DNA from 2 places in the Bittarella massiliensis (ex Durand et al. 2017) genome. Region 2 is predicted to be linked to the other one. Evidence: predicted binding sites of a transcription regulator. Region 2 holds the regulator's gene; the other holds the start of a gene.
What was found. The regulator HrcA, encoded in region 2, represses chaperone genes, less so after heat shock. The targets are predictions, from matches to a motif close to TGTTAGCACTCNNNNNNNNNGAGTGCTAACA.
Positions count from the first base shown of each region.

Region 1: the regulator HrcA is predicted to act here: its motif matches at 1,503-1,533, upstream of GT748_RS11030 (co-chaperone GroES).

Region 1 is NZ_WWVY01000009.1:159,915-163,324, reverse strand. Features, by position in the region: gene groL (chaperonin GroEL) at 1-1,114, opposite strand, end outside; gene GT748_RS11030 (co-chaperone GroES) at 1,182-1,466, opposite strand; gene GT748_RS11025 (calcium-translocating P-type ATPase, PMCA-type) at 1,906-3,410, opposite strand, start outside.
Region 2 is NZ_WWVY01000015.1:28,984-32,393, reverse strand. Features, by position in the region: gene GT748_RS13170 (arsenate reductase family protein) at 1-158, opposite strand, end outside; gene GT748_RS13165 (helix-turn-helix domain-containing protein) at 623-835, opposite strand; gene GT748_RS13160 (hypothetical protein) at 954-1,277, shown strand; gene hrcA (heat-inducible transcriptional repressor HrcA) at 1,552-2,574, shown strand; gene grpE (nucleotide exchange factor GrpE) at 2,552-3,208, shown strand; gene dnaK (molecular chaperone DnaK) at 3,288-3,410, shown strand, end outside.

The DNA of each region.
Region 1 (3,410 bases), on a different contig from region 2:
CGGACAGTTTGCCCAGCCGCTCCTCCATGTGCTCCTTCTCAAAGTCGGAGGTGGAGGCGGCGATCTCGTTTTTGATCTGGGCGATGCGCTCGTCGATGGCCTCTTTGGCGCCGGCCCCGTCGACGATGATGGTGTTCTCCTTGGTGACCTTCACCTGCTTGGCGTTGCCCAGCTGCAGGACGGTGGTGTCTTTGAGCTCCAGGCCCAGCTCGCTGGAGATGACCTCGCCGCCGGTGAGGATGGCGATGTCGCGGAGCATCTCCTTGCGGCGGTCGCCGAAGCCGGGGGCCTTGACGGCCACGCAGTTGAAGGTGCCGCGCAGCTTGTTGACCAGGATGGTGGTCAGGGCCTCGCCCTCGATGTCCTCGGCGATGATCAGCAGCTTTTTGCCTGCCTGAACGATCTGCTCCAGCAGGGGCAGCAGGTCCTGGATGCTGGAAATCTTCTTGTCGGTGATCAGGATGTAGGGGTCGTCGAGGACGGCCTCCATCTTGTCGGTGTCGGTGACCATGTAGGGGGAGATGTAGCCGCGGTCAAACTGCATGCCCTCGACCACTTCGGAGTAGGTCTCGGCAGTCTTGGACTCCTCGATGGTGATGACCCCGTCGGCGGAGACCTTCTCCATGGTCTCGGCAATCAGCTTGCCGACGGCCTCGTCCCCGGCGGAGACAGAGGCGACCCGGGCAATGTCCTGGGAGCCGTTGACCTCTTTGGCGTTGGTGACGATGAAGTCCACCGCGGCGTCGACGGCCTTCTGCATCCCCTTGCGGATGATCATGGGGTTGGCGCCGGCGGCCACGTTCTTCATCCCCTCGCGGACCAGGGCCTGGGCCAGGACGGTGGCGGTGGTGGTGCCGTCGCCGGCGGCGTCGTTGGTCTTGGTGGCGACCTCTTTCACCAGCTGCGCGCCCATGTTCTCAAAGGGGTCGTCCAGCTCGATTTCCTTGGCGATGGTCACGCCGTCGTTGGTGATGAGGGGGGAGCCGAACTTTTTGTCCAGCACCACGTTGCGGCCCTTGGGGCCCAGGGTGACCTTGACGGTGTCTGCCAGCTGATCGATGCCGGCCTGCAGGGACTGTCTGGCTTCCTCGCCGAATTTGATCTCTTTTGCCATGTTGCCTTACTCCTTTATCAGTTGTAGTGATGTGTAAGCGGTTGTCTGCGGGCGGTCTGGGCCAGTCTTACTCGACGATGGCCAGGATGTCGTTTTGCCGCAGCAGGGTGAATTCCTCGCCTTCCACCTTGACCTCGGTGCCGGCGTATTTGCTGGCGATCACCTTGTCGCCCACCTTCAGGGTCATGACGACCTCGTTGCCGTCCACCATGCCGCCGGGGCCCACGGCCACCACTTCGGCCACCTGGGGTTTCTCTTTCGCGGCGTCGGGGAGAATGATGCCGCTGGCGGTCTTCTCTTCCGCCTCGAGCAGTTTAATCAGAACGCGGTCAGCCAAGGGTTTGATGGTCATACTGAATTCCTCCTATATTATAGTTTGGTATAATTGGTTTGGCAGTCTATATACCTGAGTGCTAAATATCATTGTAATCACTTTCCCACAAAAATCAAGGGGTATTTCCGGAAAATCAGTTAAAGTCAAAAGAATTTACATTTTATACAAATTTAAAGGCCCACTTTTTCCCTCCATGTACATTTTTAGGCCGAATTTGCTCTTAAAAAGACATCTGCCTGCTTTTCTGTTTGGGGGGTTGAACCTCTCGCCATACCCGTCGAGCACATCAAATTGTCTTTTCGCCACAAAAAACAGCCCCGCGAGAGAAAAATTTTCTCCCGCGAGACTGTTTTAAAGCCGTTTTCTGCGACAGAGTGCGATTTTGCCTTCACCCATTCCGCGGCGCGCCGCCCGCCGCAGAGAGCATTGCCTTAAAAAAGGCTGCTTTTTGACCACTTTAAATGTCGGGGGTGATCCCCTTTCTGCGCAGGGCCGCCTTGCGCAGCAGGTCCACCGGCAGCACCAAGGTGGAGATGAGGAGCACCGTCACCAGCTCCCGCAGGGTGAGCCCCGCCACCCGGAAGAGGCTGCCGCCAAAGTAGATGAGCAGCAGCTGTACCCCCGCCACCGCCGCCATAATGAACACAAAGGCCCGATTGCCCCCCAGGTTGGCAAACAGGTTGACCCGTGGGGTGCGGGCGTTGAAGCTGTTGAGGATGCCGGTGAAGATGAAGAGGGCGAAGAAGGCGGTCATGAAGTACTGCTCCCCCAGTTCAATGCGGAAGAGGTGTTTGAAGAGATCCACCTTCAAAAAGGCCACGCAAAGGCCCACGGTGAACACCCCCATACAGACGATCTGGTGGACCATGGAGCGGGTGAGCACCGGTTCGTCCCGCCGCTTGGGGGACTCTTCCATGTACTCCTCCAGCGGGGGTTCGCCGGCGAAGGCCAGCCCGGCCAGGGTGTCCATGATGATGTTGATCCAGAGCATCTGCATCACCGTCACCGGGGTGTCGATGCCGATAAAGGGGCCGATGACCGAGATCCCCACGGCGCAGAGGTTCATGGTCAGCTGAAAGATGATGAATTTGCGGATGGACTTGAAGATGGTGCGCCCGTAGAGGATGGCCCGGGTGATGGACTGGAAGTTGTCGTCCAAAATCACGATGTCGCCGGCCTCTTTTGCCACCTCGGTGCCGCTGCCCATGGCAAAGCCCACATCGGCCTTTTTCAGGGCCGGGGCGTCGTTGATGCCGTCGCCGGTCATCCCCGCCACCAGCCCCAACTCCTGGGCGGCCTTGACCAGGCGGCTCTTGTCCTGGGGCAGGGCCCGGGCCACCACCCGGATGCCGGGCAGGGCGTCTTTGAGCTGGCTGTCGCTCATGGCGGCCAGCTCCCCGCTCTCGAGGATGGCGCCGGGGGCGGCCTCCCGCAGAAGGCCCACGTCCCGGGCGATGGCGGCGGCGGTGTCCCGGTTGTCGCCGGTGATCATCACCACCTGCACCCCCGCCGCCTGGGCCTGGCGCACCGCCTGCTTGGCCTGGGGGCGCACCTCGTCGCGGATGCCCACCAGCCCGATGAGGGTCAGGTCGGAAAAGCGGCCGCCGCCCTCCCCCACCGGGACGGCGCTCTGGCAGAGCACCAGCACCCGCACCGCCTGGGCGGTCAACTCTTTCCAGCGCAATTTGAGCAGCTTGAGGGAGTCCAGGGGCCGGGCCCGCCCCTCCCCGTCCACGTACTTGGTGCAGCTCTCCAGCAGTTTTTCCGGCGCGCCCTTGACGAAGGTGCGCCCGTCCTCCAACGTCACGGCAGCGTATTTGTTGGCCGAGTCAAAGGGCACCCGCCGGGCCACTTGCACCTCTCCCTTGGTGCTCTGGGGCAGGGCAAAGGCCAGCAGCGCCCGGTCGGTGGCGTTGCCCCCCAGCGGGCCCTGGGGGCTGATGACCGCCTGGTTGTTGTAGC
Region 2 (3,410 bases):
GGCAGGCCGCTGCGGGCGTGCCACTCGGCCAGTTCGGCCGCGGTGGGGGTCTCCTCCACGATGTGGCGGGTCTTGCAGGCCACGCCGTGCTCGTCGAGCCAGGCCTTGGCCTTTTGGCAGGTGGAACATTTGGGGTACCAGATCAGCAGTGCGTTCATTGACAAATTGCCTCCCATCCGCCCCGGCGACAGGCCGGGACGCCGTTTGTATTTGTATTTTTAATAAAAAGAGGTCGGTGCGCGGCGCTCCCCTTCCGGCGCGCCGCGGCAGCGGGGCAGATGCCGCTTTGCCGCAGGCAGAGGACCGAGGGCAGGGGAAGGGAACAGGGGCCGTCTGCGCCTGCCGGCCCGCTGCGGCATCGCGACCGCCCTGTGGCCGACAAGGCCACAGGCACGGCGGCATTTGGCCGTGGGGCAGAGGGCGTCCGCACACCGGCCGGGCCGCCCCGGCATCATGGCCGCCCTGCGGCTGCCATACCGCCGGCGCCGAGGGCGCGGTGGCACTTGGCCAGGGGGGAGGGGGCAGGGAGCAGACGGCATTTGCATTTCTGCCCGGCTATCCCCGGCAGCACAGCCGCCTTGTGGCCATTATACCACAGCGGCGGGCGAGGGGGGAGGGGGGATCACCGCTCCTCCCCCGTGAGTCCCAGGAGATAGTCGGCGCTGACGCCGTAGTAGCGGCAGAGGGCGATGACGTGGCGCACCGGCATCTCGTTGGCCCCCCGCTCATAGCGGGCGTACATGGTCTGCGAGGTGCCCAGTACGGCGGCGATCTCCGCCTGGGTCTTGTCGTGATCCTCCCGCAGATCCCGCAGCCGCTGCTGGTAGGGCACCATGGTGAGTCGTCCCCTCTCGTTTGGTGTTGAACTGGCAGCATTTTAGCATAGTAAAAATATTTACTATTGACTTTAGTACATATATTTACTAGAATGGGTAGAAAAGGCGGTGATATTCGTGAAAGAGGAGAGAAGGGACGAGAATTTGGCGGCCAAGATCGTGCGCAACTTCGCCTATCTCGACGCGGTCTGGAGCTTTCTCCTGGCCATTGCCGACGGGGCCAGCCTCTCATCGGGCGGCCCGCCGGTGCCCTTCACCGCCCGCTTCGCCGTCTTTTTGGACAGTTTCTGCGGCGCCCTGGTGGGGGTCTTCCTCCTCTATGCGGTGGCCGAAGGGGTGCAGATCCTGCACGACATCCGCCGCGCCCAGCACCCCATCTCCCCCGAAGACCGTCCCGGTGGGGACGGCCCGGGCAGGGGAGGCGCCTCCCCGCCTCTCTAACACTCCCCCGCCGCGCAGGCGGAGCGCACCCCTTGAGAGGGGGGCCCCAGTGGCCCCTCTTTTTTTGTGCAGAAATGCCCCCTTTAGAGGGGGCACCGGGAAAACTGTTGCCAATATGTAAATATTTATTTCAGTTCTTGACTTTTATTGACTTTGGGGGTAGACTGTATGTGTTGGCAGTCGAGAGGTTCGACTGCTAAACGCAAAAACGGCGCTGCTTCGGCATTTGTCCCCCCTAAACGGGTGCCGCAGCCGCCGGAAAGGGGGTGGGAAGATGTTGACGCCGAGACAGGGATTTGTGCTTCAGGCCATCTGCGACCTCTACTCCGAGACCGGGGAGCCGGTCTCCAGCGGGGCCATCGCCAAGCTGGCGGGCGACGCCTTTTCCAGCGCCACCATCCGCAGCGAGATGGCCCGGCTAGAGGCCCTCGGCTGTGTCAAACAGCCCCATACCTCTGCCGGGCGCATCCCCACCGCCCAGGGCTACCGCTACTACATCAATCACCTGATGCCGCGGCGGGAGCTGCCGGTGGAGAAACAGCGGGAGATCGCCCGCTTCCTCCGCCAGGGGGTCAGGGACCCGGACATCCTCCTGACCCGGGCCAGTTCCCTTCTGGCCTACATGACAAACTACGCCGTCCTCGCCACCTCCCCCCAGCTCTCCGACCTGTCGATGGAGAAGTTGGAGGTGGTGGCCCTCACCCCCCAAACGCTGGCGCTGGTGGCCCTCACCAACACCGGGTTGGTGCTCAACCAGGTCTGTCAGTTGGGGCTGCCGGCGGGGGAGCGGCAATTGGAGAAGCTCTCGGGCTTCTGTCGCAAAAACCTCCTCCACCGGCCGCTGCACGAGGTGGCGCTGCTGCGGGACGACTTCCTGCAGCGGGAACTGGGGGGCGACTACCTCTGTCTGGCCCCCGCAGTGCAGCTCATCTGCCGGATGTGCGCCGAGCTCTGCCGGGCCAAGGTGCACCTGGAAGGGCAGTCGAACCTCCTGCGCTACGCCGCGCCGGAGCACGGCTACAACGCCTTTCTCGATCTGCTCAAGGAGACCGACACCCTGCTGCGGGCCGCCCCCAAAGAGGGGGGGAACGTGGCGGTGCTGCTGGGCGACGACCTGGACCAAGAGCTGGCGGGCACCACCCTGGTGAGTACCGGCTACCTCTTCGGGGACGAGCACACCGGCGTGCTGGGGATCATCGGCCCCCGGCACCTGGACTACACCAGGATCATCCCCCACCTGGCCTATTTTACCGACCTGCTGGGCAGGATCTTGAATGGAACCGACGGGGACGGATGAGGGATCCCTCCCTCCCGACCCAATAACAATAGAGAGGAGCTTGCAGGTGGAACCGGAAAAGAAGACGGCCCAGACCGAAGCTGAACAGACCGCCCCGGCGGAGGAGAAAGCCCCCGCCACCCCTGAAAAAGAGGAGAAGGCGGCCGAGAAAAAGTCCAAAAAGCCCAAAAAGAACAAAGAGGTGGAGGCCCTGGAAGAACAGTTGGCCGGCTGCCGCCAGGAAAACAGCGACCTGAACGACCGGCTGCTGCGCCTGAGCGCCGAGTACGACAACTTCCGCAAGCGCTCCACCAAGGAGAAGGAGGGGATGTTCACCGACGGGGTGGCCTCCGCCCTCTCCCAGATGGTGGTGGTGCTGGACAATCTCGAGCGGGCGGTGGACGCCTGCCAGGAGGACAGCGACCTCAAGACCGGGGTGGAGATGACCCTCAAACAGTTCCGCGAGGTGCTGGAAAAGATGGGTGTCTCGGAAATCAACCCGGTGGGCGAATCCTTTGACGCCCAGCTGCACAACGCGGTGATGCACGTGGAGGACGAGACCCTGGGCGAGAGCCAGGTGGTGGAGGTCTTCCAAAAGGGCTATCTGCTGGGGGAGCGGGTCATCCGCTACGCCATGGTCAAGGTGGCCAACTAGACAAAATATCCCGGGGCGGGCAGCCGCCCCTCACAACCATACAGAACAAATCGACGGATCGAAATAGGAGGAAACGACAATGGGAAAAATCATCGGCATTGACTTGGGTACAACCAACTCTTGCGTGGCGGTCATGGAGGGCGGCGAGCCGGTCGTCATCGCCAACGCCGAAGGCGCCCGCACCACCCCCTCGGTGGTGGCC